Regions from separate parts of the Streptomyces sp. NPDC051662 genome, predicted to be linked through region 3. Evidence: riboswitches for the same ligand, from Rfam matches in the RefSeq annotation. Region 3 holds a riboswitch; each other region holds the start of a gene.
What was found. Region 3 has a riboswitch for cobalamin ahead of AB0M67_RS31385 (ABC transporter substrate-binding protein). Riboswitches for the same ligand answer to the same signal wherever they lie in the genome.

Region 1 (7,293 bases), on a different contig from region 3:
TTCGGGACGTCACGGGGGCAGTCTTCCCGGTGACCGCCCGAAAGCCCAAACGGAACCTGTTCCGGCGGTACGGGAAGGGCGGAAGGGGCCTGTTCCACGGGGGTGCCGCAGGGCCTGGAAGGGAAGGAAGATGCCTGTTGGAAAGGTACGGGACAGCTGGTGGAGCGCTCTGTGACAGGAGGGCGCGGTGGGCCGCAAGGTGCGCGAAGGAAGCGAAGCGGAGCGTTCGGGGCCGCACCGGATTCCATCGCGGCGGCGCATGCCGGACAGATCCGTCAGACACCCGTAAGGCACCCCAGGGGCACGCGCCCGGTCAGGCGCTCCATCGGGGGCCACATCGGGGGCTACATCAGGGGGGTGAGGAAGCGGCGGAGCACCTCTTCGTAGCCGGCCGGGTCCGCGTTCCACATGGCGGCGTGCGGGGCGTGCGCGACGGCGTGCAGGCTGATCAGACCCGAGCGGTGGGCGGCGAGTTCGCGGGAGGGGTTCCAGGACGCGAGGGTGTCGTCGGGGCCGTGGAAGATCAGCGTCGGGATGTTCAGGTTGCCGGGGTCGGCGGCCTGGCGCAGCCGGTCACCGTCGAGACCGGCCCTGCCCTGGGCCGACCTGACCGCGAGCGGCAGCAGCGGCGCGGGGATCCGGCGGGCGGTGGCCAGCGCCCGCAGGGTGGCCGCCGAGTCCAGCACCGGCGAGTCGAGCACCAGCCCGGCGATCCGGGCGCGGAGCGCGGAGCCGGCCGCCGCGCCCAGGGCCATCGAGGCGCCGGTGGACCAGCCGTGCAGCACCACGCGCTCGGCGCCGTACCGGACCGCGTAGCGGAGCGCCGCGTCGAGGTCGCGCCATTCGGACTCGCCGAGGTGGCCGAGGCCGTCCGGGGAGCGGGGCGCCCCGGGATCGCCGCGATAGGCGAGGTCGAGTACCGGAAGTTCCTGTTCCGCCAGGAACTCCATGATGTTCATGGGGTGCTCGCGGGTGGTGCCGAGGCCATGCGCGGTGATCACCCAGGTGTCGCGCACCCCGGGCACGAACCAGGCGGGCAGCGGCCCGAGTTCGCCCGGGATCGTCACGTCCTTGTGGTCGAGGCCGAGCGCGGAGGTCGGATCGCCGCTGTGGACCTGCGGGGTGAGGCGTACGCGGGAGCCGGGGACGAGCGAGCCGTGGCTGACGCGCTCCAGCCGGCGCACCACGGTGTCCGCGGCGTGCTCGACCTCGTCGAGAACGGGCCCGACGACGGCGTGGACGCCGGGGCCCTCGATCCCGTACGTACCGGGGCGCAGGGAGGCGAGACAGCGGGTCAGCGTGATCTGTCCGGCGGCCGTGGCGTGCACGGTGAGCCGGGGGTCGCCCGGCAGCGGATGGCCCGGTGGCGTCTTGAGCGCGGCGTCGCTCGCGTACCGGCCGGCCGCGAACGCGGCCGCGCCGACGCCGATCAGTGTGGAGACGGCCGCTGCCGTCGCTTTGGCGGGGCGCACGTTCCCAGTGTGGTCACCCCCGCCGGGCTCGGCCAGTCGGCGGCGTCCGCCGGAGTGCCGGGGCCCTGCCGAACGCCCTGCCGAACGCGCTGGTCAGCCCCGCTGTCCATACCCCTTCAGCCGCTGTCCGACCTCGTCGAGCTGGGCCTCGGTCAGCAGCGTGGGGGTACGGCCGGGCAGCGCGCTCGCGGTGAGCCAGAGCCGGCACATCCACTCCAGCTGGGCCGTGCGGTCATAGGCCTGGGCGAGGCTGTCGCCGTAGGCGACCGTGCCGTGGTTCTGGAGCAGACAGGCGTTGCGGTCGCGCAGGGCGTGGAGCATCTGGGCGGCCAGTTCGTCCGAGCCGTAGAGCGCGTAGGGGGCGACCCGGACCGGGCCGCCGTGGGCCGCCGCCATGTAGTGGATCAGGGGCAGTTCGGTGACGAGGGTGGAGACGGCGGTGGCGTGCACCGCGTGGGTGTGCACCACGGCCTTCGCGGAGGTGTTCCGGTAAACGGCGAGGTGCAGCGGCAGCTCACTCGTAGGGATGAATTTTCCGAGTACCTGACGGCCGGCCAGATCGACACCGACGGTGTCCTCGGAAGTGAGCTGGTCATACGGGACACCGCTCGGCGTGACGAGGATCAGCTCGCCGATCCGTACCGACACATTGCCGGATGTGCCGACGACGAGCCCTTCACCTGCTGTTCTCCGGGCAGTCGTGATGAGTTCACGCCAGGCCCCGGCTATCGCGTCCTGGCTCTGCTGATCAGTCATAAGAGAATCCTGTCAGGCGGACATAGCGGCGCGCAGGGCGCTCCGGCAGAACGGGCGGGCGATTTCTCCACACATGGGGACACCGCGAAGACGAGCCCAGTTCATCTTCCGTTTACCCGGACTCCTTACGTTCACCGAGGCCACTGACGTCAAAAGATTGCCTGGGTCCTGGGTCAATGGAACACATCACGCTGCTGCTCGCGATCGTGATCGTGACGGCTCTCGTGTTCGATTTCACGAACGGCTTCCACGACACCGCGAACGCGATGGCGACCACCATCTCGACCGGGGCCCTCAAGCCCAAGGTCGCGGTGGGCATGTCCGCCGTCCTGAATCTCGTCGGCGCGTTCCTGTCCGTGGAGGTCGCCAAGACGATCTCCGGCGGACTCATCAACGAACAGGGCATCAGAACGGAAGTGATCTTCGCGGCGCTCGTCGGCGCCATCCTGTGGAATCTCTTCACCTGGCTGCTCGGCCTGCCGTCGAGCTCCTCCCACGCGCTCTTCGGCGGTCTGATCGGCGCCACGCTGATGTCGGTCGGCGCCTCCGGGGTCAACGGCGGCGTCGTCATCACCAAGGTGCTGATCCCCGCGCTCGCCGCGCCGGTCGTCGCCGGTCTCGCGGCGCTGCTCGCGACGAGGCTGACGTACCGCATCGGGCGCCGTACGGACGACAAGGCGACCGCCAAGGGCTACCGCGCCGGGCAGATCGCCTCCGCCGGGCTCGTCTCGCTCGCCCACGGCACCAACGACGCGCAGAAGACCATGGGTGTCATCACCCTCGCGCTCGTCACCGGCGGCGTCCTCGCCCCCGGCTCCAACCCCCCGATGTGGGTCATCGTCTCCGCGGGACTGGCGATCGCGCTCGGTACGTATCTCGGCGGCTGGCGCATCATCCGCACCATGGGCACCGGCCTCACCGATCTCCGTCCGCAGCAGGGCTTCGCCGCCCAGACCAGTGCCGCGACCGTCATCCTGGCCTCCTCGCACCTGGGCTTCTCGCTCTCCACCACCCAGTCGTGCTCCGGCGCCGTGATGGGCGCGGGCCTCGGCCGCAAGGGCGGTGTGGTCCGCTGGTCGACCGCGACCCGGATGTTCATCGCCTGGGGGCTGACGCTGCCCGCCGCGGGCCTGGTCGCCGCCGGGGCCGAGTTCCTCACCGGCCAGGGCACCTGGGGCATCGCGGTCGTCGCCGTCCTGCTCGTCGGGATCTCCGGGGCGATCTGGCTCGCCTCGCGCCGCCGCCCCGTCGACCACACCAATGTCAACGAGAGCGGGGCCGGAGCCGCCGGCGCGACGGAGGACGCCGGGACCGGCGAGCCCGCGGGCGTCGTCACCAGCGCCATCGCGGCCGTCACCCCGCCGCCCACGGCCGCTGCCGCGCAGGAACTGTCGACCACCATCCCGGCCCCGGGCCCCCCGGACCCCGCGGGCGAGCCCGCGCGAACCGCCACGGTGTAAGTACCGCCACGGTGTAAGGAAGAGAAACCGCATGAACATCGACTGGGCAGCACTCGGTTCCGTCTTCGGGGTCAGTCTCGTGGCCACCGTCGCCCTCGTGGGCCTGTTCACCCTCGGCATCGTGGGCCTCGCCAAGCAGGAGTCGGCGAGCACGCGGGGCGCGACGGGCTCCGTGGCGCTGGCCCGTACGGGCGCGTACACCTGCTTCGCGCTCTGCGTGGCGGCCGTCGCGTACGGGATCTATCTGATCGTCGCCTGACCGGCGACCGGTGACCGGGCGACCGGAACACCCGGACCACCACACCCCCGGCCGGCCCGGGCGCGTCCGTCACGCGCCCGGGCCGGCTCCGTGCCGCCCACGGGACGGGCGTGCCGTGTGGGGCTCGGCACACTGTCCCGTCGCTGGTCAGGGATGAGTTGACGGGTGTTCGCGGGGCGTGGTGGACTTCCGGGGCCATTGAGGTCCTGTCCGGTAGGAGAGGGCCCAGGCGACGGCAGAAGAGGAAGCCGGTGCGAATCCGGCGCGGTCCCGCCACTGTCACTGCGAGCCCCGTCTCCAGGAGCCAGGAACTCTCGCCGCCGCATCACGTCGAGCCGGGGCGCGGACCCTGAGTGAGGACATTTCGCCATGCCTGGCCGCCGTTCGGCCGTCGTGCGCGGCCGGGGTCCGGCCGCCGAGCGTGATTTCGCCTACGGCGCCGCCGTGGGTCTCCTGGGCGACCGGTTGTTCGGCGATCCGCGCCGGGGCCATCCCGTCGCCGCGTTCGGCCGGGCGGCGAAGGCCGTCGAGCGGACGCTGTGGCGCGACCACCGGGGCTGGGGCGCGCTGCACACCGCGGTCTGCGCCGGAGGAGCCGCCGGGATCGCGGCGCTGGCCGCCCGGGGCGTACGGGACCACCGCACCGCCTCCGTGGCACTGACCGCCGCCGCCACCTGGGCCGTGGTCGGCGGCACTTCACTGGGGCGGGAGGCACGGGCCATCGGCGCGGCGCTCGCCGCCGGGGACGTCGAACGGGCCAGGGAGCGGCTGCCTCATCTGTGCGGCCGTGACCCGCAGGCGCTGGACGGACAGCAGATCGCGCGGGCCGTCGTGGAGTCGGTCGCGGAGAACACCTCCGACGCCGTCGTGGGCGCGCTGGTGTGGGGGGCGGTGGCGGGGGTGCCGGGGCTCGCCGGGTTCCGGGCCGTGAACACGCTGGACGCGATGGTGGGTCATCTCTCGCCCCGTTACCGCCGGTTCGGCTGGGCCTCGGCCCGGCTCGACGATGCCGTGGGATGGCCGGGCGCCCGGCTGACCGCCGTACTCGCCGGGGCGCTGGCCGGCGGAGTCGACGGCGATCCGCGCGCGGCCCTGCGGGCGGTACGGCGGGACGCCGGCAGGCATCCGAGTCCCAACGCGGGCCCGGTGGAGGCGTCGTTCGCCGGCGCGCTGGGCGTACGGCTGGGCGGGACACTCGCGTACGGCGGACGGGTGGAGCACCGGCCCGTACTGAACGGCGAGGGGCGGCCGGTCGAGGTCGCGGACATCGAGCGGGCCGTACGGCTGTCGCGCCGGGTGACCGGGGCCGCCCTCGCGGTCTGTGTGGCGGGCCGGTTCGGATTCGGCGCGATACGCCGTACGCCAGGCGCGATACGCCGTACGACAAGCGCGGGCCGTACGACAAGCGCGGGAAAGGGACGTGGATGAGCCGGGGCGGGCGCGGCGGGGGGCTGCTGATAGCCGGCACGACCTCCGACGCGGGCAAGAGCGTGGTCACGGCGGGGATCTGCCGCTGGCTGGTGCGCCGTGGGGTGAAGGTCGCGCCCTTCAAGGGGCAGAACATGTCGCTGAACTCGTTCGTGACCCGCGAGGGCGCGGAGATCGGACGGGCCCAGGCGATGCAGGCGCAGGCCGCCCGGGTCGAGCCGACGGCGCTGATGAACCCGGTCCTGCTGAAGCCCGGCGGTGACCGCACCAGCCAAGTGGTGCTGATGGGGCGGCCGGTGGGGGAGATGAGCGCCCGGGGTTACTTCGGGTCCGGGCCCTCGGCGGAGCCGCGACCGGGCGAGGCGTCCGCCGGAAGGACCCCGCACGGGCGGGAAGCCCTGCTCGGTCCCGTCCTGGAGTGTCTGGAGCGGCTGCGCGGCACCTACGACGCCGTGATCTGCGAAGGGGCGGGCAGTCCCGCGGAGATCAATCTGCGCCGTACCGACATCGTGAACATGGGCATCGCGCGGGCCGCGCGGCTGCCGGTGGTGGTGGTCGGGGACATCGACCGGGGCGGCGTCTTCGCCTCGTTCTTCGGGACGACCGCGCTGCTGTCCCCCGAGGACCAGGGGCTGATCGCGGGCTATCTGGTCAATAAGTTCCGGGGCGATGTCTCGCTGCTCGAACCGGGTCTTGAGATGCTCCGCGGGCTCACCGGGCGGTCCACCTTCGGCGTACTGCCGTTCCGGCACGGTCTGGGCATCGACGAGGAGGACGGGCTGCGCGTCTCGATGCGCGGCGCCGTACGCGAGTCGCCCGCGGCTCCCCCGTACGGCGAGGACGTGCTGCGGGTCGCGGTCTGCGCCGTACCGCTGATGTCGAACTTCACCGATGTGGACGCGCTGGCGGCGGAGCCGGGGGTCGTCGTGCGGTTCGTGGACCGGCCGGAGGAGCTGGCCGACGCCGATCTCGTGGTGGTGCCCGGCACACGCGGCACGGTCAAGGCGCTGGCGTGGCTGCGCGAGCGCGGGCTCGCCGACGCGCTCGCCCGGCGGGCCGCCGAGGGGCGTCCCGTGCTGGGGATCTGCGGCGGCTATCAGATCCTGGGCGAGCACATCGACGACGAGGTGGAGTCCCGGGCGGGCGCGGTGCCCGGCCTCGGACTGCTGCCCGTACGGGTGCGGTTCGCCCGCGAGAAGACCCTCGCCCGACCGGTGGGCCTGGCCCTCGGTGAGGCGGTGGAGGGGTACGAGATCCATCACGGCGTCGCGGAGGTACGGGGAGGCGACACCTTTGTCTCCGACGCGGACGGGCGCGCGCTGGACGGCTGCCGGGTGGGGGCCGTCACGGGCACGCACTGGCACGGGGCGCTGGAGAGCGACGCGTTCCGGAGGCGGTTCCTGACGGAGGTGGCGCGGACGGCGGGCCGGCGTTTCGTCCCCGCGCCCGGCACGAGCTTCGGCGCGCTGCGGGAAGAACAGCTCGATCTGCTCGGTGACCTCATCGAGGAGCACGCGGACACGGACGCGCTGATGCGCCTGATCGAGGAGGGCGCGCCCGAGGGGCTGCCCTTCATTCCGCCGGGAGCGCCATGACGACCATCTTCGAAGGAGCGATCAGCATATGAGCACCCCTTTTCCGTTCACCGCTGTGGTGGGGATGGACGATCTGCGGCTCGCCCTGTTGCTCAACGCGGTGAGCCCCGCCGTCGGCGGTGTGCTCGTCCGCGGTGAGAAGGGGACGGCCAAGTCCACGGCCGTACGCGCCCTTTCCGCGCTGCTGCCGGAGGTGCCGGTCGTCGCCGGCTGCCGGTTCAGCTGCGATCCCGTCGCACCCGATCAGCGGTGCCCGGACGGGCCGCACGGGACGGCGCCGGGTACGGCCAGGCCCGCCCGGATGGTCGAGCTGCCCGTGGGCG
Region 2 (7,293 bases), on a different contig from region 3:
CGAGGACGCGGGTCCGTTCGAGACGCTGCTGGCCATGACGGGACGCGATCCGGGGTGGGGCCGTCCGTGACGCGGCCGTGGCACGTGCGTGGAGCGGGCCTGGGACGTCAGCTCTACGCGTGAGCTCTACGCGTCGGCCCGCCGCGTCAGCCCTCCGTGTCCGGTGCGGCGTCCGGCGGTAGCGCCTGCTCGGCCCAGATGACCTTGCCCTCCGCCGTGTAGCGGGTGCCCCAGCGTTCCGTGAACTGCGCGACGAGGAACAGACCGCGGCCCCCCTCGTCGGTGGCCGCCGCGTATCTGAGATGCGGCGAGGTGCTGCTGAAGTCGGAGACCTCGCAGATCAGGGCGCGGTCACGGAGGAGCCGCACCCTGATCGGGCCGAGGGCGTAGCGGATGGAGTTGGTGATCAGCTCGCTGAGGATCAGCTCGGTGGGGTACGCCAGCTCGTCCAGCCCCCAGTCCGCCAGCCGGCGGGCCACGGCGGCGCGCACCCGGGACACCTCCGAGGGGTGGGACGGCACCTCCCACTCCGCGATCCGGTCGCGCTGGAGCACACGGGTACGGGCGACGATGAGCGCGATGTCGTCGCTCGGGCGGTCGGGCAGCAGCGCTTCGAGCACCGCCGAGCAGGTCTCCTCGGGGTCCCGGTCCGGGTGGGACAGCGCGGCGCGCAGCATGAGGAGTCCTTCGTCGATCTCCCGGTCGCGGTCCTCGATGAGCCCGTCGGTGTACAGCACCAGATGGCTGGCCTCGGGCAGCCGCAGCTCCACCGTCTCGAACGGCAGCCCGCCGAGCCCCAGCGGAGTCCCGACCGGCAGATCGAGGAACTCCACGCTGCCGTCCGTGGAGACCAGCGCGGGCGGCGGATGGCCGGCCCGCGCCATGGAACAGAGCCGGCTCACCGGATCGTAGATCGCGTAGAGACAGGTCGCGCCGGTGATCACGGCGCCGCCGCCCGCGATGCCCTCGTCGCGGTCGATGCGGGTGATCAGATCGTCCAGGTGGGAGAGGATCTCGTCGGGCGGCAGATCGAGCGTCGAGAAGTTGTGGACCGCCGTACGCAGCCGCCCCATCGTCGCCGCCGCGAGCAGGCCGTGTCCGACGACATCCCCCACGACCAGGGCCACGCGGGCGCCGGGCAGCGGGATGACATCGAACCAGTCGCCGCCCACCCCCGATTCGGCGGGCAAGTACCGGTAGGCGACATCGAGGGCGCTCTGCTCGGGCAGCCGCCGGGGGAGCAGGCTGCGCTGGAGCGTCTCCGCCATGGCGTGCTCGCGGGTGTAGCGGCGTGCGTTGTCGATACAGACCGCCGCGTGGTTGGCCAGTTCCTCGGCGAGGGACACGTCCTCCTCCTCGAAGGGCTCCGGCCGTTCCGCGCGCCAGAAGATGACGACCCCCAGGAGGATGCCCCGCGCGCGCAGCGGGGCCGTGACGAGGGAGTGGACGCCGTACTCGATGACCCGGGCCGTCCGCTCCGGTTCCTGGGACTTCCAGCCGCCTGCCCGGGCGAGATCGGGCTCGACGGTCCCGCGCCCGCTCCTCAGGCTCCATGCCTGCGGCGTGGTGGGGCGGTAGGTGAACCGCGCGCCCAGCGGATAGAAGGGGTGGTCGTCGGGGAGGCCGACCAGGGCCGTACGGCGCAGCTCGGAGTAGGCGGTGACCGACGCCGGGTCCTCACCGCGCAGTACGGCCTCCGCCAGATCCACGGTGACGAAGTCGGCGAACCGCGGGACCGCCACCTGCGCCAGCTCCTCGGCGGTCCGGGTCACATCGAGGGTGGTGCCGATCTCCACGCCCGCGTCGTACAGGAGCTTGAGGCGCTTCTGCGCCACTTCCGCCCGGCCCGTGAGCGCGCGCAGCTCGGTGGAGTCGCGGAGCGTCGCCACGCTGCCGGGCGGGCCTCCGTCACGGTCCGTGGAGCGGTTGTTCACCGCGATCAGCCGCTCTCCTGTCGCCAGCACCTCGTCGGTGGCACGGCGTCCCGAGGCCAGCAGCTCGGCCATCCGGGAGTCCAGACCGAGTTCGGTGACGGGGCGGCCCTCCGGGTGCGGGGGCAGGTCGAGGAGACGGCGCGCCTCGTCGTTGGCGAGTACCAGCCGGCCGTCGCCGTCGACGATGAGCACCCCTTCGCGTACGACATGGAGGACCGCGTCGTGATGCTCGTACATACGGGCGATCTCGACGGGCTCCAGCCCATGGGTCTGACGCCGCAGCCGGCCGCTCACCAGCGCCGTGCCGCCGGTGGCGAGGGCGAGCGAGGCGGCGGCGGCGCCCAGGACGATCGGGATCTCGCGGTTGGCGAGACTGTTCACCTTCTCGATGGTGATCCCGGCCGATACGAGGCCGATCACCTTTCCGCTCGCGTCCTTGACGGGGGTCACCGCCCGTACGGAGGGACCGAGGGTCCCCGGGACGGTCTCGGTGATGGTGCGGCCCTTCAGCGACGGCCCGATGGTGCCGATGAAGTGCTCCCCGATGCGCGCGGGATTGGGGTGGGTGAGCCGGATCCCCTTCGTGTTCAGTACGACGACGAAGTCGACGCTGGAGGCTTTGCGTACCGCCTCCGCCCGTGGCTGGAGGATCGCGGAGGGGTCGGGTGCCCGCAGGGCGGGCGCGATTCCGGGGGAGTTCGCGAACGCGGTGGCGACGGAGACGCAGCGGTTGCGTGCCTCTTGTTCGGTGTCGCGCCTGGACACCAGGAGGAGCGAGATCAGCGAGGACCCGATGAGCAGCAGCACGATCACCAGTTGCAGGATGAAGACCTGCCCGGCGAGCGTGCGGACGTTCAGCCACGACGGACGACGCCACCGACTCCGTGGGCGTCGGCCGGAGCGGGCAGCCAGGGCCCGAGCCCAGGATCGACCCATATGTCCGGCCATGTACCTACATCTACACCGGCTGTCTTCACAAGGCGAACGGGCGTGGGCGCCGCCGGAGAGTGCCGGGGGCGCCGGGGAGCGCCGGGGAGCGCCGGGGGCTATGGCGACAGCCTCAGGGGGTGGCGCTGTGGAGCGGTCGGCCGCTGAGCAGGTTCCAGCGGCCGGCCCGCCCGCTGAGTTCGGTGGCGGTCAGGGGGCGTACGTCAATCCGCCAGAAGGCCGCGGGAGTTGCGCCCAAGGCGTGGACCGCGCAGGCGCGGATGATGTCCGGCTCGGCGACGGCTATGACGCGGCCCCCCGCCGTGCCGCCGCCGCGCGGGGTGCGGTCGCGCGGTGTGCCGTCGTCAGAGGTGCTGTCGCCAGGGGTGCTGTCGTCAGAGGTGCCGTCGCCATGAGTGTCGCCGCCCAGCGCGTCGAGCCAGTGGGCGGCGCGGGCGAGCAGCGTCAGCAGGGATTCGCCGCCGTGCGGGGCGGACGCGGGGTCCGACAGCCAGGAGGCCAGCGCGTGCGGTTCCGCGGCGGCCACCTCGTCGAGGGTCCTGCCCTGCCAGCCGCCCATGGCGCAGGGTGCGAGGGCGGGCAGCGGCTTCGCGTCCAGGCCGAGGGCCTCGGCGGTGCGCCGGCAGCGGGGGGAGGGGGAGACGTATGTGGTGGTGACGGGGAAGGTCTCCCGTACGGCTTCGGCCTGCCGCAGCCCGAGGGCGTCCAGCCCGCCGTCGGCCGGCTCCTCGGCGTGGGGGAAGCGGGCCTCCCGCAGGGCCGGGTTCATGGCCGGTGAGATGAGCATGAGCCGGGTGGTCATACGGTCCTCGCTCCTTGGTTCTGGCTCGGTCCGGCCGGGTTCCGGCCGTGTTTCCGCAGGTTCTGGCCGTGTTCCCGCCGGGTTCCGGCCGTGTTCCGGCACGTTCCGGGAAAAGGTCCTCTTGGCCGGTCCCCGGGATCGCGGTACCTTCACGTCGAAATAACGACGGCGGAACGGAAGTCCGGTGGGAATCCGGCACGGTCGCGCCACTGTAAGCCGGGCGCCGGTCGCGTATCAGCGCGGCGGGGGTCCCGGTGAGTCAGACCCGGATGCCGTCGTTCGAGCTCCACTGAACGGGACGCGAGTTCCCCAAGGAGGTTGTGTCATGGCGCAGTCCATAGCGCCCCCGGCCGCTGCATCCACCGGTGCCGCCGGCACCGCTGTCACCCCCCTTCCGCTCCGCGCGGTGCTGCCCTGGGCCGTGTTCGTCGGCACCCTGATGCTGGTGCTGCTCTATTTCGTCGGCGCGGAGCAGGGCGCCACGTCGGTGTTCTCCGGTGCGGACGTGCACGAGTGGGTCCACGACGGCCGTCATCTCCTCGGCTTCCCCTGCCACTGACGACCGACGGAGATCACGCGCATGCATGCCTCCACCGTCAGAACCCTCCTCGTCCGCGGCATGATCGCGGGCGTCCTCGCCGGACTCTGCGCGTTCGCGCTGGCCTATGTGGCGGGTGAGCCCTCGGTACGGGCCTCCATCGCGCAGGAGGAGGCCCACTCCGCGTCCGCGCATCAGCACGGCGGGGAAGCCACCCAGCAGGGCGCGGAAGAAGAGGAGGAAGAACTGGTCAGCCGGCCGGTGCAGTCGACCTTCGGGCTGGCCACCGGCGTCCTCGTGTACGGGGTGGCCCTGGGCGGGATCGCCTCGCTGGTCTTCGCCGGCTGTCTGGGCAGGATCGGCCGGTTCGGTCCGAGGGTGACCGCGGCGCTGCTCGCCGGGGCCGCCTTCGCCACCGTCTATCTGGTGCCGTTCCTGAAGTATCCGGCGAACCCGCCCGCGGTCGGCGACCCGGACACCATCGGCAAGCGCACCACGCTGTTCTTCCTGATGATCGTGTTGAGCGTGTTGCTGGCGGTTGTCGCGGTCATCGCGGGGAGAAGGCTCGCGCCGCGTCTGGGCAACTGGAACGCGGCGGTCGCCGCCGGTGGCGGTTATGTCGTCGCCGTGGTGGTGGCCTGTCTGGTCCTGCCCGCCAACACCGATGCCATTCCGGCCACGTTCCCGGCCGCCCTGCTCTGGGAATTCCGGCTGGCGTCGATCGCCGTACAGGCGCTGCTCTGGACAGCCTTCGGGCTGATCTTCGGGGCGCTGGCGGAGCGGGCCCTCCGGCCGAGGCGGCAGGCCGCCGCGGTGGCGGCCGACAGCACTGCCGCACCGGTACGTACCGCCGGCTGAACCGGGACCGGGAACGGAAACGGAACGGGGAACGGAACCGGGACCGGCCCGCGCTCACGAAGCGCGGGCCGGTCCCGGTTTCCTGTCAGGGGACCGTCGGCCGGTCTCCGGTCGCCCGTCAGTCGCTGACGCCGACCGCGTGCCCGAACGTCGACCGGTCCGTGACGAAGTCCAGCATGGCGCGGGCCACGTCCGCGCGGGCGATCGCGTTGGCGGCCGGGCCCGCCTCCACGGCGTGGCGGTAGGTGCCCTTGCCGTCGGCGTCCGTCAGCCGGGGCGGCCGTACCGACGTCCAGTCGAGCCCGCTCTCGCGCAGGATCGTCTCCATCAGTTCGAGATCCGTGTACAGCTCTTTGAGCGCCAGCCACATCCCGGGCAGCAGGACCCGGCGCGCGAGCCACGGCTGACCGGACCCGAGCGGTTCAGCGGCGCCGCGCTCACCACGACGATCCGCCGGGCGCCGGTCGCGGCCATCGCCTCGGTCGCCGCCCGCGCCGAGGTGGAGGCGGGCTTGAGCGGGTCGTGCCGGCCGGCCTGGCCCATCCCGGAGAGCACCGCGTCGGCCCCGTCGACGACCTCGGTCAGGGAGGCCGCGTCGAGGGCGTCGGCGCGTACGACCGTCAGGCCCTCGTGTTCCGTCCTCAGCTTGGCCGGGTCCCGTACCGCGGCCGAAACCTTGTGTCCGTCCGCGAGGGCGTGGCGGACGATCTGCCGTCCGACGCCTCCCGTGGCTCCCAGCACAGCGATTTTCATGACCCCTCCAGGGGTGAGTGAACGCTTACCAGCCATGGTGGGTGAGCGCTCACCCACTTGTCAAAGTAGGCTGGTGGGCATGACGGGTACGACATGACCGGTACGCACCGAGAAGCCGCCGCGCCGCCCCTGACCGGCGGCGCCCTCACGCGCTCGCGCATCCTCGACGCCGCCGCGCGGCTGATGGGCACCGTGGGGCTGACGCGCACGACGACGAAGGAGATCGCGAGGGAGGCGGGCTGCTCGGAAGCCGCGCTCTACAAGCACTTCCGCGACAAGGAGGAGATCTTCGTCAGCGTTCTGCACGAGCGCGCGCCGCGCTTCACGGACGCGCTGGCGCGGCTGCCCGGGCGCGTGGGCGAGGGGGAGGTGGCGGATCATCTGGAGGAGGTGGCCCGGGTGGGGGTGCTCTTCTACCGGGGTACGTTCCCGATGGCGGCGTCCCTCTTCGCCAGCCCCGACCTGCTCGTGGCCCATCGCGAACGGCTCGGACTCGACGGCTCGGGGCCGCACGAGGTGAGCCGGTCCGTGGCCGCGTATCTCGCCGCGGAACAGGAGCTGGGCCGGGTCTCCCCGGACATCGACCCGGACGCGGCGGCGCTGCTTCTCGTCGGCGCCTGCTTCCACCGGGCCTTTCTGGGCCTGTTCTTCGCCCCGGAACCACCGGAGGGCGTTCTGCGCCCGGAGAGCGAGGCGGATTTCGCGCGGGAGACCGTACGGGCGCTGCTTACGGGCATCGCCCCGCCGGGCCGGTGATCCGCGCCGCCGGGCCCGTGATCCGGCTCGGCGGGGCTTCGGCTCAGGGGGGCTTCGGCTCAGCCCGTCTCCGGGCTCATCGCTCGGAGCGGCGCCGGTCGCCCGCGCACAGCGCCCAGATGATGAAGAGGTCGATGGCGAGGAGCACGAGGGCCCACAGCGGATAGCGCGGGATCCAGAGGAAGTTCGAGAGCGCGCCGAGACCCGCCAGGATCACACCGACCACGCGCGCCCACACCGCGCCTCTCAACAGCGCGCAGCCCGCGAGGAAGATGATGGCGCCGATGATGAGATGGACCCATCCCCAGCCGATGAGACTGAACGAGAACACGTAGTTCCGCGTCGCCAGGAAGATGTCGTCGTTGGCGATGGCGGAGATACCCGCCAGGATCGTCATCGCGCCGCCGAAGATCATCAGAACCGCGGCGAAGACCGTCCATCCGGTAGCAAGTGCCCTCTTGGCCGTCATGGGGCGCTCCCTCGGTGAGGAGACGGGCCGGGGGCCGGTGCCGGCCGGCGGCCGTGGTGGTCACCTCAAGGTTCCATAGGTAAGGGTCTCCCGCATCTCGTCCGGGGGACGGCCAGTAGAGTGCGGATTCGGTCTTCCCCCAGTTCAGAGGTGTACGGCAGTGAGCCACGCCCAGCCCTCCGCGCCCACCGGACCCGACGCGCCCACCGGACCCGACGGGCCCCGGCCCTCCGTG
Region 3 (7,293 bases):
CCCGCAGGATCGGCGAGCCCGGGAAGTACACCTCGCCCTCCGGGTAGCCCCAGATGTCCCCGCTGAAGCGGTACGAGGCCAGCCACTCAAGCGTCGCCGCGTCCACGATCCCCTGCTCCCGGAGGAAGCCCAGGACATCCGCGTCGAACCGGAAGTTCTCCACGGCGTCCAGGACGCGTCCTGTACCGGCCACGACCCCGTACCTGCGCCCCGCGGGCAGCCGCCGGGTGAAGACCTCGAAGACCGAGCGCCGGTCGGCCGTGCCCGCCTGGAGCGCCGCCCGGAGCATCGTCAGCTCGTACTGATCAGTGAAGAGCGCGGTCGACGGCACGCCCACCCGTCGCCCGCCGCCACCCTTGTCCGGATGCGCTTCGCGCGCTTCTCCCTCCGGCAAACCCAGATCCGCAGTGTTCATACGACGATGCTACCCAATACTCGTCACCTTGACGATTTCTCGTCGCCGTTTGTGCGACACGCCGCGACGGGTGGCAGCATGGTTCATGTGAGGCTGTGAATTCCGGCACGCCCCCGCAGAGAAGAAGGTCGTCCCGAACCGTGAGTGTTGCCCCGACTGAGATCGAACGCCCCGAATCGGCCGAGGAGACTTTCGCCGTCCCCGAACCCGATGTGCCCTGGGTGACGATCGTGCACAACGACCCGGTCAACCTGATGAGTTATGTGGCGTATGTCTTCCAGACCTATTTCGGCTATCCGAAGGACAAGGCGCACAAGCTGATGCTGGACGTCCACCACAAGGGTCGCGCGATCGTCTCCAGCGGCAGCCGCGAGGAGATGGAACGCGACGTACAGGCGATGCACGGATTCGGGCTGTGGGCCACCCTCTCGCAGGACCGCGCCTGATGGCCGGGCAGTTCGAGGCGATCCCCGGCGGTGGCGCCGCCGTCGCGCTCGACGAGGTGGAGATCTCGATCCTGCGCTCGCTCGCCGTGCAGTTGCTGGAGCTGATAGGGCCGGGCGACGAGCCGGCCCAGGGTGAGGACCCGCTCGCCTCGCTCTTCAGTGAGGGCCCGAGCGAGCCGCCCGCCGACCCGGCGCTGGCCCGGCTCTTCCCGGACGCGTACGGCGATGACGACGACGAACTGCGGGAGTTCTCCTCGGAGTTCAGACGGTTCACGGAGAACGACCTGCGCGGCCGCAAGCGGGAGGACGGCATGGCGCTGGTCCGCACGCTGGACGCGCTCGCCGTGGAGGAGGGGGGCGCCGCCGTACTCAAGCTGACCCCCGACGACTGCCGGCACTGGCTCGGCGCGCTCAACGATCTGCGGCTGACCATCGGCACGCGCCTGGAGGTCTCCGACGAGGACGAGGGCGGCGAGCTGTACCGGCTGCCCGACTCCGATCCGCGCAAGCCGATGGTGATGGCGTACCTCTGGCTCGGCGCGCTCCAGGAGTCGCTCGTCGAGACCCTCATGCCCTGACTCCCGCGTGTCATATGCCCGTTCCCGACAGGCCCCCTTCCGTACGCTCAGGTGACGCTCAATTCGCCATAACGATCCCGTCACCGCTCCGGCGACCTTTGCGGTTCGCGGTGCGATTTGTTCGCTTCTCCCTGTGGCCTGTGCCACAGCGCGCTCCGCTGATCGCCCGGTCCGCCGTGATAGATCTGCACGACCCCCCGGGGACGCCACCCCTGTCCCCGGGGGTGCTTCGGCCGGCCGACCGCCGGCGGCACTCCATCCATATCCGGGGGGATCGGGAACTGGTCCGCGGCCGAGTGCGGCGCGGATCTGCATGGAGAAAGGGCGCACGACCATGACCTCTGCGCAGGTCGACAAGGAGTACGGCGGCGACGGGACCGCCGGAGGACCGACCGGTGGCAGCACCCCGGAGGAGGGCTACGAGCGCGGGCTCGGCAGCCGTCAGGTCCAGATGATCGCCATCGGCGGCGCCATCGGCGTCGGGCTCTTCATGGGCGCCGGAGCGAATATCGCCAAGGCCGGACCCAGCATCATCCTCATGTACGCCCTCGCCGGCGTCGTGATCTTCTTCATCATGCGGGCGCTCGGCGAGCTGCTCCTCTACCGGCCGGTGTCCGGCTCCTTCGCGGAGTACGCCAGAGAGTTCCTCGGTCCGTTCTTCGGCTTCGCCACCGGCTGGACGTACTGGCTGATGTGGGTCGTCACCGGGATGGCGGAACTGACCGCCGCGGCCATCTACATCCACTTCTGGTTCCCGCAGATCCCCCAGTGGGTCAGCGCCCTGGTCTTCCTGGTGGTGCTCTTCGGCGTCAATCTGATCTCGGTGAAGATCTTCGGCGAGGTCGAGTTCTGGTTCTCGATGATCAAGGTCACCGCGATCATCGGAATGATCGTCATCGGTCTCGGTGTGCTCACCCTCGGCTTCTCCGACGCCGGTGACACCGCCACCGCCTCCAACCTCTGGGCCCACGACGGGATCTTCCCCAACGGCATCGGCTCCAGCCTGATGACCCTCCAGGGCGTGATGTTCGCCTACCTCGCCGTCGAACTGGTCGGCGTCACCGCGGGTGAGTCCGAGAACCCGGAGAAGACCCTTCCCAAGGCGATCAACACGCTGCCCTGGCGCATCATCGTCTTCTACGTGGGCGCGCTGACCGTCATCCTCGCGGTCGTCAAGTGGACCGAGTTCTCGGCGGGCGCCAGCCCCTTCGTCCACGCCTTCGAGAAGATGGGCATCCCGCTCGCGGCCGGCATCGTCAACTTCGTGGTGCTGACCGCCGCGCTCTCCTCCTGCAACTCGGGCATGTACTCCACCGGCCGGATGCTGCGCGACCTCGCCGCCAACAGCGAGGCGCCGAAGCTCTTCGGCAGGCTCAACTCCCGCAGGACCCCGGCGTTCGGCATCACCGTCTCCGTCGCCCTCATGGGCATCGGCGTGGTCCTCAACTACATCGTCCCGGAGAAGGCCTTCGGCTATGTGACCTCCGTGGCCACCGCCGCCGGTGTCTGGACCTGGATGATGATCCTGATCAGCCATATCCGCTATCGCCGCGGGGTACGGGCGGGCCTGCTGCCCGCCTCGTCCTTCCCCGCCCCGGGCGGTTCGGTGTTCAGCTGGGTCGCGGTGGGCTTCCTGGCCCTCGTCACCTGTCTGATCGCGTATGACGAGGACGCGCGGGTCTCCCTCTACGTGGGGGCGGTCTGGGCGGTCGGCCTCCTCGTCGGCTGGCAGTTCCTCAAGCGCCGCGCCCAGCGCGCCGTGGCGGGCGACCCCACCCGGGAGTACGCCTCCGCGGAATAGCCCCGCCGGGCCCCGCCGAGACCGTGACGGCCCCTGGAACCGGGAAACTCCCTCCCGGATCCGGGGGCCGTACTCGTCCCTTTATATTTTCTCCATGCTCACCATCACCCAGGCACTGCACGACAAGATCGTCGAGCACGCGCGCGCCGACCATCCCGACGAGGCGTGCGGCGTGGTCGCGGGCCCCGCCGGGACCGGCCGGGCCGAGCGGTTCATCCCCATGCTCAACGCCGCGCGCTCGCCCACCTTCTACGAGTTCGACTCGGCGGATCTGCTCAAGCTCTACCGGGAGATGGACGACCGCGACGAAGAGCCGGTGATCATCTACCACTCGCACACCGCGACCGAGGCGTATCCGTCCCGTACGGACATCACCTACGCCAACGAACCGGGCGCCCACTACGTCCTCGTCTCCACCGCCGACCACGACGACGCGGGCCCCTTCCAGTTCCGCTCGTACCGCATTGTGGAGGGCGAGGTCACGGAAGAGGACGTCGAGATCGTCTGAGGCGCCGGTCGCGGCGCTCAGCCGGTCTGACAAACTGAGCGCCGAACCGAGGCGGTGGGGATCAGGAAGCCGGTGTGAATCCGGCGCGGTCCCGCCACTGTGACCAAGCCCAGCTTGGCAGCCAGGAACTGACCTGCCGCCCTTCTCCCACCAGCCAGGGGACGCGGAAATCCCCCGGAGGAGGCCCTGCCGTGTCTGTGCTGTCCCGGCGCCGCCGTGCGCTCACGTCCGCCGTCATATCCGCCGTACTGCTCCCGCTCACCGCCTGCGGCGGCTCCACCACCACGGACGCGAAGGACGGCGCGCGGACCGCGACCACCGCGCCCGGCTTCCCGTACACCGTCACCAACTGCGGGGTGAGAACCACCTATCAGGCGCCGCCGAAGCGGGTCGTCACCATGAACCAGCACGTCACCGAAGTGATGCTGGCGCTCGGCCTGGAGAAGTCCCTCGTCGGCACCGCCTGGCTGGACGACCGGATCCTCCCCGCCTACGAGAAGGCGTACAGGAGCGTCCCGGTGCTCGCCAAGGAGTACCCCTCCAAGGAGCGGCTGCTCGCCGCCAACCCCGACTTCGTGTACGGCGGTTACGCGAGCGCCTTCGCCGCCAAGGACGGCCGTGGCCGCGACGACCTCAAGGCCGCCGGCATCGACACCCGGCTCAATCTGGAGAACTGCCCGAAGGACAGGACCTCGCTCGACGACGTCTACCAGGAGGTCCGGGAGACCGGCCGCACCTTCGGCGTCGCCGACCGCGCCGAGAAGTGGATCGCCGACGCCCGCACCACCGTCACGGACACCGCCGCCCTGCTCAAGGGCGTCGAACCGCTCTCCGTCTTCGTCTACGACAGCGGCGACAAGACCGCCTTCACCGCCGGCGGCAAGGGCATCGGCAACGAACTGATCACCCGCGCCGGCGGCCGCAACGTCTTCGCCGACCTCGACAAGTCCTTCGGCGACGCCACCTGGGAACAGGTCGTCGCCCGCAAGCCCGATGTCATCGTCATCTACGACTACGGCTCCACCACCGTCGCCCAGAAGAAGCAGCGGCTGCTGGAGGACCCCGTGCTCAAGGACGTACCGGCCATCAGGAACAAGCGGTTCGCCGTCATGCCGCTCTCGGACGTCGTCCTCGGCGTCCGCGCGCCCGACGCCATCGAACGGCTCGCCGCCCAGCTCCACCCCGAGTCCGTCAAGTAAGCCGGCCATGACCCGGACCACCCCGCCCGGCCACGGGCGGCTGCGCTACACCCTGGTGCTCGGCTGCCTCGCCGCCGCGCTCGCCGCCGCCGTCGTCGCGGGCCTCGCCCTCGGCTCCGTACGCATCCCGCCCGGCCAGGTGATCACCATCCTCACGGGCGGCGCCGACCCCAGCCCCTTCCGCACCATCGTGCTCGACGTACGGCTGCCCCGGGTGCTGCTCGGTGTGGTCGTCGGCGCGGGGCTCGCCGTCGTCGGCACCGTCCTCCAGGCCCTCGTACGCAACCGGCTCGCCGACCCCTTCCTCCTCGGCATCTCCTCCGGAGCGTCCGCCGGCGCCGTGCTGGTCATGGTCCTGGGCATCGCCGGGGGGATCACCACCACCGTCGCCATGCCCACCGCGGCCTTCGCCGGCTCGCTCCTCGCCCTGGCGCTGGTGTACGGGCTGGCCCGCCGACGATCCACGATGACCGGCGGACGGCTCGTCCTCGCCGGGGTCACCGTCTCGTACATCCTCTCCGCGCTCACCACCCTCATCCTGATCATCTCGGCACGCCCCGAGCACTTCCAGGAAGCCATCTACTGGACCTTCGGCGGCCTCGGCAGCGCCCGCTGGTCCACCCTGCTCCTGCCCGCGATCGTCCTCACCCTCGGCACCGCGCTGCTCATGGCGCTGGCCCGGCCGCTCGATCTGCTGCTGGCGGGCGAGGAGGACGCGACCGCACTCGGCCTGGACACCGGGCGCTTCCGCGCCGCGGTCTTCGTGCTCGCCTCCCTGGTCACCGGCGTGATGGTGGCCGCGAGCGGCGCCGTCGGCTTTATCGGACTGCTCGTGCCGCACGCCGCCAGAATGGCCGTCGGCGCGGGCCACCGCGCCCTGCTGCCGGTCGCGGCGCTGGGCGGAGCCGTCCTCCTCGTCGTCGCCGATCTCGCGGCCCGTACCGTCGCCGCGCCCCAGGACGTGCCCGTCGGCGTACTCACCGCGCTCACCGGCGGCCCGGCCCTCCTGTGGCTGATGCGCCGCCGCCCCGAAGGAGCCCCCGTATGACGGCGACACTCCGGCTCGAAGGACTCTCCTACACCGCCGACGGCCGCCGGCTCGTCGACAGCGCCGACCTCACCGCCGCCCCCGGCGAGACCGTCGGACTCGTCGGCCCCAACGGCAGCGGCAAGACCACGCTCCTGCGTTGCGTCTACGGAACGCTCCGCCCCGACCACGGACGGGCCCTGCTCGACGGCGACGACCTGCTCACCATGACCCCCAAGGCCAGAGCGCGCCGCGTCGCCACCGTTCCGCAGGACGGACAGCTGGACTTCGAGCTGACCGTCCGCGAGGTCGTCGCGATGGGCCGCTCCCCGCACAAACGCTTCTGGGAAGCCGACACCGCCGCCGACGCCGCCCTCGCGGAAGCCGCCCTCGACCGCCTCGGGATCGCCGCCCTCGCGGACCGCGCCTTCCCCTCCCTCTCCGGCGGCGAACGCCAGCGCGCGCTGGTCGCCCGCGCCCTGGTCCAGCGGCCCGCCCTGCTCGTACTCGACGAACCGACCAACCACCTCGACATCCGCTACCAGCTCGACATCCTCACCCTGATCAGGGAGTCGGGTACCACCAACCTGCTCGCCCTGCACGATCTGAACCTCGCCGCGTACTACTGCGACCGCGTCTACGTCCTCCAGGACGGCCGCATCGTCGCCTCCGGCACCCCGCACGAGGTCCTCACCGCCGAGCTGCTCGCCACCGTCTACGGGGTGACCGCCGAGGTCAGCACGCACCCCGCCACCGGCGCGCCGACCGTCGTCTATCTCCCGCCGTCCGCCTGACGGATAGGGACCGTCCGGGATACGAGATCACATGCCGGAACGCCATCCGGGAATCGATACGATGACCGCATGGTTTTCCACGACGTGAGCGACAAGACGCCGAGCACCCCGCTGCTCGTGGCGCGGCTGCACGTCGATCTGTGCCGCCTCGCCAGTGCCATCTGTCCCAGCGCTGCCGGCTGAGCGACGGCCCCGAGCGCAGCCTTCCCTTTCGGCTGTCCGCACCACGTATCCCCTCGCGCGGGGGCCCCAGCCGCGCGCCCGTCACGCCATCTCCCGATCAGGAGCCCATGTCATGGCCATCGAGGTCCGCATCCCGACCATCCTCCGCACCTACACCGACGGCGCCAAGGCCGTCGAGGGCAGCGGTGACACGCTCTCCGCGCTCTTCGACGACCTCGAAACCCGGCACGCCGGCATCCGGGAGCGGCTCATCGACCCGGCCAAGGACAACCAGCTCCGCCGCTTCGTGAACGTCTACCTCAACGACGAGGACGTCCGCTTCCTCGACGGCGTCTCCACCCA
Region 4 (7,293 bases), on a different contig from region 3:
CGAGTTCGACACCTCGCGCACCACCGTGCGGCAGGCGCTCCAGGAGCTGGTGGTCGAGGGCCGGCTCGAACGCATCCAGGGCAAGGGCACGTTCGTCGCCAAGCCCAAGGTCTCGCAGGCGCTCCAGCTCACCTCGTACACCGAGGACATGCGGGCCCAGGGCCTGGAGCCCACCTCGCAGCTGCTGGACATCGGCTATGTCACCGCCGACGACACCCTGGCGGGGCTGCTGGACATCACCACCGGCGGGCGCGTGCTGCGGATCGAGCGGCTGCGGCTGGCCAGCGGCGAGCCGATGGCCATCGAGACCACGCATCTTTCGGCCAAGCGCTTCCCCGCGCTGCGCCGTTCGCTCGTCAAGTACACCTCGCTCTACACGGCGTTGGCGGAGGTGTACGACGTACGTCTGGCCGAGGCCGAGGAGACCATCGAGACCTCGCTGGCCACCCCGCGCGAGGCCGGGCTGCTCGGTACGGATGTCGGGCTGCCGATGCTGATGCTCTCGCGGCACTCACTGGACGCGGCCGGTGAACCGGTGGAGTGGGTACGGTCCGTCTACCGCGGCGACCGCTACAAGTTCGTGGCCAGGCTGAAGCGCCCGGCCCACTGACGGCCGCCGCCGGCGACCGCCCGCGCACCCCTGTTCGCATACCGTTGATGTAACGACATTCGGACAGGGGCTTACGCTGACCAGCGCCTTCGCTTAGATTTCCTGCTCATTACCACAGGCGATCAACGAGGGAACGGAGCCGCGGTGTCAGAAGTTCCGGAAGAGAAACCGCCCCCCACGGTCACCCCGGCGCGGGTGATCATCGCTCTCTGCCTCCTCGCGCCCTTCGTGGCGATGCTCTGGGTCGGGTCCTACGCGAAGATCGAGCCGACATTCATCGGCATCCCCTTCTTCTACTGGTACCAGATGCTCTGGGTCCCGGTCTCGGCGGTGCTCACGATGACCGCCTACCAGCTGTGGAAGCGTGACCAGCGCTCCCGCGAGGGAGGTGCGTCGAAATGAAGGACGGCGTGAACGGCGTCGCACTCGCCGTCTTCATCTTCTTCTTCGTGGCCGTTACCGTCATGGGGTTCCTGGCGGCTCGCTGGCGCAAGGCCGCCAATGAGAACAGCCTCGACGAATGGGGCCTCGGCGGACGGTCGTTCGGCACCTGGGTCACCTGGTTCCTGCTCGGCGGCGACCTCTATACGGCGTACACCTTCGTGGCCGTACCGGCGGCGATCTACGCGGCGGGCGCGGCCGGCTTCTTCGCCGTGCCCTACACGATCCTGGTCTACCCGCTGATCTTCACCTTCCTGCCCCGGCTCTGGTCGGTGTCGCACAAGCACGGATACGTGACCACCTCGGACTTCGTGCGGGGCCGGTTCGGATCGAAGGGCCTGTCGCTGGCGGTCGCCGTCACCGGCATCCTGGCCACGATGCCGTACATCGCGCTCCAACTCGTCGGTATCCAGGCGGTGCTGGACGTGATGGGCGTCGGCGGCGGCGAGAACACCCACTGGTTCATCAAGGACCTGCCGCTGCTGATCGCCTTCGGTGTGCTCGCCGCGTACACCTACTCGTCGGGGCTGCGGGCGCCCGCGCTGATCGCCTTCGTCAAGGACACGCTGATCTACATCGTGATCGTCGTGGCGATCATCTACATCCCCATCAAACTGGGCGGGTTCGACGACATCTTCGCCAAGGCGGGCGACGCCTTCGCGCAGACCAACCCGGCGACCGGCCAGCCACGCGGCGCCCTGGCGCCGGGCGAGGCCGGGCATTGGGGCTATGCCACGCTGGCGCTCGGTTCCGCGCTCGCGCTCTTCATGTATCCGCACTCCATCACGGCGACGCTCTCCAGCCGCAGCCGCGAGGTGATCCGGCGCAACACCACGATCCTGCCGCTGTACTCACTGATGCTGGGCCTGCTCGCGCTGCTCGGCTTCATGGCGATCGCCGCCGGAGTCAAGGTGGAGAACGGACAGCTGGCGATCCCGCAGCTCTTCGAGACGATGTTCCCCGACTGGTTCGCGGGGGTGGCCTTCGCGGCCATCGGCATCGGCGCGCTGGTGCCGGCCGCGATCATGTCGATCGCCGCGGCGAATCTCTTCACCCGCAATATCTACAAGGACTTCATCAAGCCGGACGCGACCCCCGCGCAGGAGACCAAGGTCTCGAAGCTGGTCTCGCTGCTGGTGAAGGTGGGCGCGCTGGCCTTCGTCCTGACCATGGACAAGACCGTCGCGATCAACTTCCAGCTGCTGGGCGGGATCTGGATCCTCCAGACGATGCCGGCGCTGGTCGGCGGTCTCTTCACCCGCTGGTTCCACCGCTGGGCGCTGCTCGCGGGCTGGGCGGTCGGCATGGTCTACGGCACGGCCGCGGCGTACGGCGTGGCCAGCCCGACCCAGGCGCACTTCGGCGGCTCCTCCAAGGAGATCCCCGGGCTGGGTGAGATCGGCTACATCGGCCTCACCGCGTTCGTGCTCAACCTGGTGGTGACGGTGGCGCTCACCTTCGTCCTGCGCGCGGCCAAGGCTCCGGAGGGCACGGACGAGACGAGCCCGTCCGACTACACGGCGGACGCGGGCGACCCGGGCGTGAAGGCCGAGCTCCCGGCAGCGACATCGGGCGGCCCCGGCGGCCACTGAACGGCCGGCGCCCGGCTCGACGGGCCGTCGGATCCCTGGGAAAGACAGGGATCCGGCGGCCTTTTCGCTGTCCGCGCGGGCCCGAACGTAATGACGCACGACACAACATCTGGGGGGTGGTTCCCGAGCCAGCCCCCACATGTATGCTCGACCTCGCTGTCGACGCAGGGGAATCCGGTGCGAATCCGGAACTGTCCCGCAACGGTGTGATGTGGTGTGCTTTGCCATACCCACGAGTCCGAACACCTGCCGACAGTGCGTCCGGTTCGACCGAATCGGACGCCGAGACGTCCGGGCCTCGTGGATGGGCCGGTGGGCGCCGTACGCCGTGCCGCCCGGATCCGGGTCGTACGGTCCGTACCGCGAGAAACAGCCCGCTCCCCTCCCGACGGTCCAGAGCCGAGCGAGGGAGAGCACCACGTGACCATCGCGCCAGCCGATCCGGCTTCAGGCATCTCCGAGGCCGCCGCGCGGGCGGCCGACGGACCCGGGACCGCACTGCTGCGGACCCTGACGGACCTGACCGCCGATCTGCCCGACACCGACCCCGGAAGAGTCGCCGCCGCGGCGCTGCGCGGCCGTAACGCCCGGTCGGACGAGGCCGAGCTGCGCGAGCTCGCCACCGAGTCGGCCGCGGGGCTCATCTCCGAGGACCCCGCCTACTCCCGGCTCGCGGCCAGGCTGCTGACCCGCACCATCGCCGACGAGGCCGCGGGCCAGGGCGCCGTGGCGTTCTCCGCGTCGGTCGCCGTCGGCCACCGCGAGGGCCTGATCGCGGACCGTACGGCCGCCTTCGTCACGCTGCACGCCGACTCCCTCGACGCGCTCATCGACCAGGAAGCCGACGACCTCTTCGGCTACTTCGGGCTGCGGACCCTCTACAGCCGCTATCTGCTCCGCCATCCGATCACCCGCCAGGTCATCGAGACCCCGCAGCACTTCATGCTGCGCGTGGCCGCCGGACTGGCCGAGGACGAGAGCCTCCGCGCGCTCGACGAAGTCGCCGCGCTCTACCGGCTGATGAGCCGGCTGGACTACCTCCCCTCCTCCCCCACCCTCTTCAACTCCGGTACGCGCCACCCGCAGATGTCCTCCTGCTACCTGCTGGACTCCCCGCTGGACGAACTGGACTCGATCTACGACCGGTACCACCAGGTGGCGCGGCTCTCGAAGCACGCGGGCGGCATCGGCCTCTCGTACTCCCGTATCCGTTCGCGCGGTTCACTGATCCGGGGCACCAACGGACACTCCAACGGCATCGTCCCGTTCCTGCGCACCCTCGACTCCTCGGTCGCCGCCGTCAACCAGGGCGGCCGGCGCAAGGGCGCGGCCTGTGTGTATCTGGAGACCTGGCACGCGGATCTGGAGGAGTTCCTGGAGCTGCGCGACAACACCGGCGAGGACGCGCGCCGTACGCACAATCTGAATCTCGCGCACTGGATCCCGGACGAGTTCATGCGCCGGGTCGAGTCGGACGGCGTCTGGTCCCTGTTCTCCCCCGTCGATGTGCCGGAGCTGGTCGACCTGTGGGGCGACGCGTTCGACACGCGGTACCGCGAGGCGGAGGCCGCCGGCCTGGCGCGCAGGACGATCCCGGCCCGCGAGCTCTACGGCCGGATGATGCGTACCCTCGCCCAGACCGGCAACGGCTGGATGACCTTCAAGGACGCCTCGAACCGTACGGCGAACCAGACCGCCGAGCCCGGCCGCGTCGTCCACTCGTCCAATCTCTGCACGGAGATCCTGGAGGTGACGGACGACGGGGAGACCGCCGTCTGCAACCTCGGTTCCATCAACCTCGGTTCGTTCGTACTGGCCTCGGGCGACCTCGACTGGGAGCGGCTGGACGAGACCGTCCGTACGGCCGTGACCTTCCTCGACCGGGTCGTGGACATCAACTTCTACCCGACCGAGCAGGCCGGCGCCTCCAACGCGAAGTGGCGCCCGGTGGGCCTGGGCGCGATGGGCCTCCAGGACGTCTTCTTCAAGAAGCGGCTGCCCTTCGACTCCGCCGAGGCCGCGGCCCTCTCCACGAAGATCGCCGAGCGGATCATGCTCGCCGCGTACGAGGCGTCCTGCGCGCTCGCCGAACGCAACGGCCCGCTCCCCGCCTGGTCCGAGACGCGCGCCGCGCGCGGGGTGCTGCACCCCGACCACTACGACGTGGAGCTGAACTGGCCGGAGCGCTGGGACGCGCTGCGCGCCCGGATCGCCACGAGCGGTATGCGGAACTCCCTGCTCCTCGCGATCGCCCCGACGGCGACGATCGCCTCGATCGCGGGCGTCTACGAGTGCATCGAGCCGCAGGTCTCCAACCTCTTCAAGCGCGAGACGCTCTCCGGGGAGTTCCTCCAGGTCAACTCGTACCTGGTGGACGAGTTGAAGCGGCTCGGCGTCTGGGACGCGCAGACGCGCGAGGCGCTGCGCGAGTCGAGTGGCTCGGTGGCGGGCTTCGACTGGATCCCGGCGGAGGTGCGTGAGCTGTTCCGTACGGCGTGGGAGATCCCGCAGCGCGGTCTGATCGACATGGCGGCGGCCCGTACGCCGTTCCTCGACCAGAGCCAGTCGCTGAACCTGTTCCTGGAGACGCCGACCATCGGGAAGCTCAGCTCGATGTACGCGTACGCCTGGAAGAAGGGCCTCAAGACGACGTACTACCTGCGCTCGCGCCCGGCGACACGGATCGCGCGGGCGGCGCGGGGATCGTCGGAGACCCGGCCGGCGTCCGTGCCCGTACCCGCGCAGGCGGTCTCCGAAGAGGCGATCGCCTGCTCCCTGGAAAACCCCGAGTCCTGCGAGGCCTGCCAGTAATGACCACCGAGACGACCGTGACGAACGCCAAGAACCTCCTGGACCCGGGCTTCGAGCTGACGCTGCGGCCCATGCGCTACCCGGACTTCTACGAGCGCTACCGCGACGCGATCAAGAACACCTGGACGGTGGAGGAGGTCGATCTGCACTCCGACGTCGCCGACCTCGCCAAGCTCTCCCCCGGCGAGCAGCACATGATCGGCCGGCTGGTCGCGTTCTTCGCGACGGGCGACTCGATCGTGTCCAACAACCTGGTGCTGACGCTGTACAAGCACATCAACTCCCCCGAGGCGCGGCTCTATCTCTCCCGCCAGCTCTTCGAGGAGGCCGTACACGTCCAGTTCTATCTGACGCTGCTCGACACCTATCTGCCCGATCCGGAGGACCGCGCGGCGGCCTTCGACGCGGTGGAGGAGATCCCGTCGATCCGTGAGAAGGCGCGGTTCTGCTTCAAGTGGATGGACTCCGTCGAGACGATCGACCGCCTGGAGTCGAAGGCGGACCGCCGCCGCTTCCTGCTGAATCTGATCTGCTTCGCGGCCTGTATCGAGGGGCTGTTCTTCTACGGCGCGTTCGCGTACGTCTACTGGTTCCGCTCGCGCGGTCTGCTGCACGGCCTGGCCACCGGCACCAACTGGGTGTTCCGTGACGAGACGATGCATATGAACTTCGCGTTCGAGGTCGTGGACACGGTCCGCAAGGAGGAGCCCGACCTCTTCGACGACGCCCTTGAACAGCAGGTCACGGACATGCTGAAGGAGGCTGTCGACGCGGAGCTGCAATTCGGCCGGGACCTGTGCGGCGACGGTCTGCCGGGCATGAACACCGAGTCGATGCGCGAGTACCTGGAGTGCGTCGCGGACCAGCGCCTCCAGCGGCTGGGCTTCCCGGCGGTCTACGGCTCCCAGAACCCGTTCTCGTTCATGGAGCTTCAGGGCGTCCAGGAGCTGACGAACTTCTTCGAGCGCCGCCCGTCGGCGTATCAGGTCGCGGTCGAGGGCACGGTCGGGTTCGACGACGAGTTCTAGGCCGACCTTGCGCGGCGGAGGGGCCGACGAGCGGGCAAGTACTTTCCCGATTGGAAAGTTAATGCCATGATGGCAAGCGTCGGGCCGGTTCGTGGGCCCCCTCAGCAAGGATCCGGTGCCCCCCATGCCGTCGCAGGAGAAGCCGCAGGCAAAGCCGCGGGAGAAGCCGCGGGAGAACACGTCCCTACACCCGAAACCCGATGGCGGGTCGTGGGCGCACGCCGCGGACGCTCTGAGGGACGTGGAAACGGCCAGGGCGCGGGCCCGCCTCAAGGCCGGCCTGGCTCCGGCGTGGTACGGGCCGGCCGTGGCGGCGTCACTGGTGGCGCCGGCCCTGGTGCGGGCCTGGAGCCAGGACAAGGTCGGCCCGGCGGCTCTGATGGCGCTCTTCGTATCGTTCGCGGGGCTCGCCGTGACCCTCGCGCTCGTCGCGGTCGCGCGGAGGAGGACGGGGGTGCTGGTGACCCGGTCCTGGCCCGCGCGTCTGCGGCGGAGCCGGGTGATGCTGCCGGTCGTCCTCACGGCGGGCCCGCTGGCGGGAGCGCTGTGCTGGGGACTCGGAGCGGGGGAGGCCGCGATCCAGATCGTGGGCTTCACCGTATGGGGACTCGGCGTCTGGTGCGCGTGCGTCGTCCGCAACGTGGCGATCAACCGCGCGCTGCGAGAGCTCGCGTGACCGGCGGCCCGCCGGAACCGGTGAGGGCGGTGCTGGACGAGATCATCCAGCATCCGACCCGGCTGACCGTGGTCGCCTTCCTCTCCGCCTGCGACGAGGCCGAGTTCGCCGCCGTTCGCGACGGCTGCCAGGTGT

Region 1: another riboswitch for cobalamin. It lies ahead of AB0M67_RS02950 (cobalamin biosynthesis protein); the one in region 3 lies ahead of AB0M67_RS31385 (ABC transporter substrate-binding protein).
Region 2: another riboswitch for cobalamin. It lies ahead of AB0M67_RS26040 (CbtB domain-containing protein); the one in region 3 lies ahead of AB0M67_RS31385 (ABC transporter substrate-binding protein).
Region 4: another riboswitch for cobalamin. It lies ahead of AB0M67_RS26645 (ribonucleoside-diphosphate reductase subunit alpha); the one in region 3 lies ahead of AB0M67_RS31385 (ABC transporter substrate-binding protein).

Annotation. Positions count from the first base shown of each region.
Region 1 covers NZ_JBFAZD010000002.1:51,470-58,762, forward strand. The annotation lists gene AB0M67_RS02930 (hypothetical protein) at 345-1,472, opposite strand; gene AB0M67_RS02935 (class II aldolase/adducin family protein) at 1,566-2,228, opposite strand; gene AB0M67_RS02940 (inorganic phosphate transporter) at 2,405-3,688, shown strand; gene AB0M67_RS02945 (hypothetical protein) at 3,720-3,947, shown strand; cobalamin riboswitch at 4,149-4,281, shown strand; gene AB0M67_RS02950 (cobalamin biosynthesis protein) at 4,317-5,375, shown strand; gene AB0M67_RS02955 (cobyric acid synthase) at 5,372-6,970, shown strand; gene AB0M67_RS02960 (putative cobaltochelatase) at 6,999-7,293, shown strand, end outside.
Region 2 covers NZ_JBFAZD010000016.1:168,093-175,385, reverse strand. The annotation lists gene AB0M67_RS26055 (TIGR03086 family metal-binding protein) at 1-70, shown strand, start outside; gene AB0M67_RS26050 (SpoIIE family protein phosphatase) at 147-2,870, opposite strand; gene AB0M67_RS26045 (histidine phosphatase family protein) at 2,995-3,684, opposite strand; cobalamin riboswitch at 3,801-3,969, shown strand; gene AB0M67_RS26040 (CbtB domain-containing protein) at 4,010-4,243, shown strand; gene AB0M67_RS26035 (CbtA family protein) at 4,265-5,080, shown strand; gene AB0M67_RS26030 (NAD(P)H-binding protein) at 5,199-5,408, opposite strand; gene AB0M67_RS26025 (NAD(P)H-binding protein) at 5,408-5,833, opposite strand; gene AB0M67_RS26020 (TetR/AcrR family transcriptional regulator) at 5,927-6,589, shown strand; gene AB0M67_RS26015 (hypothetical protein) at 6,666-7,058, opposite strand.
Region 3 covers NZ_JBFAZD010000024.1:26,905-34,197, reverse strand. The annotation lists gene AB0M67_RS31410 (nicotinate phosphoribosyltransferase) at 1-289, opposite strand, end outside; gene clpS (ATP-dependent Clp protease adapter ClpS) at 556-861, shown strand; gene AB0M67_RS31400 (DUF2017 domain-containing protein) at 861-1,439, shown strand; gene AB0M67_RS31395 (amino acid permease) at 1,774-3,240, shown strand; gene AB0M67_RS31390 (M67 family metallopeptidase) at 3,335-3,748, shown strand; cobalamin riboswitch at 3,754-3,900, shown strand; gene AB0M67_RS31385 (ABC transporter substrate-binding protein) at 3,949-4,947, shown strand; gene AB0M67_RS31380 (iron ABC transporter permease) at 4,955-5,995, shown strand; gene AB0M67_RS31375 (ABC transporter ATP-binding protein) at 5,992-6,768, shown strand; gene AB0M67_RS31370 (putative leader peptide) at 6,838-6,951, shown strand; gene AB0M67_RS31365 (MoaD/ThiS family protein) at 7,064-7,293, shown strand, end outside.
Region 4 covers NZ_JBFAZD010000017.1:72,625-79,917, reverse strand. The annotation lists gene AB0M67_RS26660 (GntR family transcriptional regulator) at 1-610, shown strand, start outside; gene AB0M67_RS26655 (DUF3311 domain-containing protein) at 755-1,012, shown strand; gene mctP (monocarboxylate uptake permease MctP) at 1,009-2,643, shown strand; cobalamin riboswitch at 2,770-2,912, shown strand; gene AB0M67_RS26645 (ribonucleoside-diphosphate reductase subunit alpha) at 3,064-5,454, shown strand; gene AB0M67_RS26640 (ribonucleotide-diphosphate reductase subunit beta) at 5,454-6,482, shown strand; gene AB0M67_RS26635 (hypothetical protein) at 6,724-7,158, shown strand; gene AB0M67_RS26630 (transcriptional regulator) at 7,155-7,293, shown strand, end outside.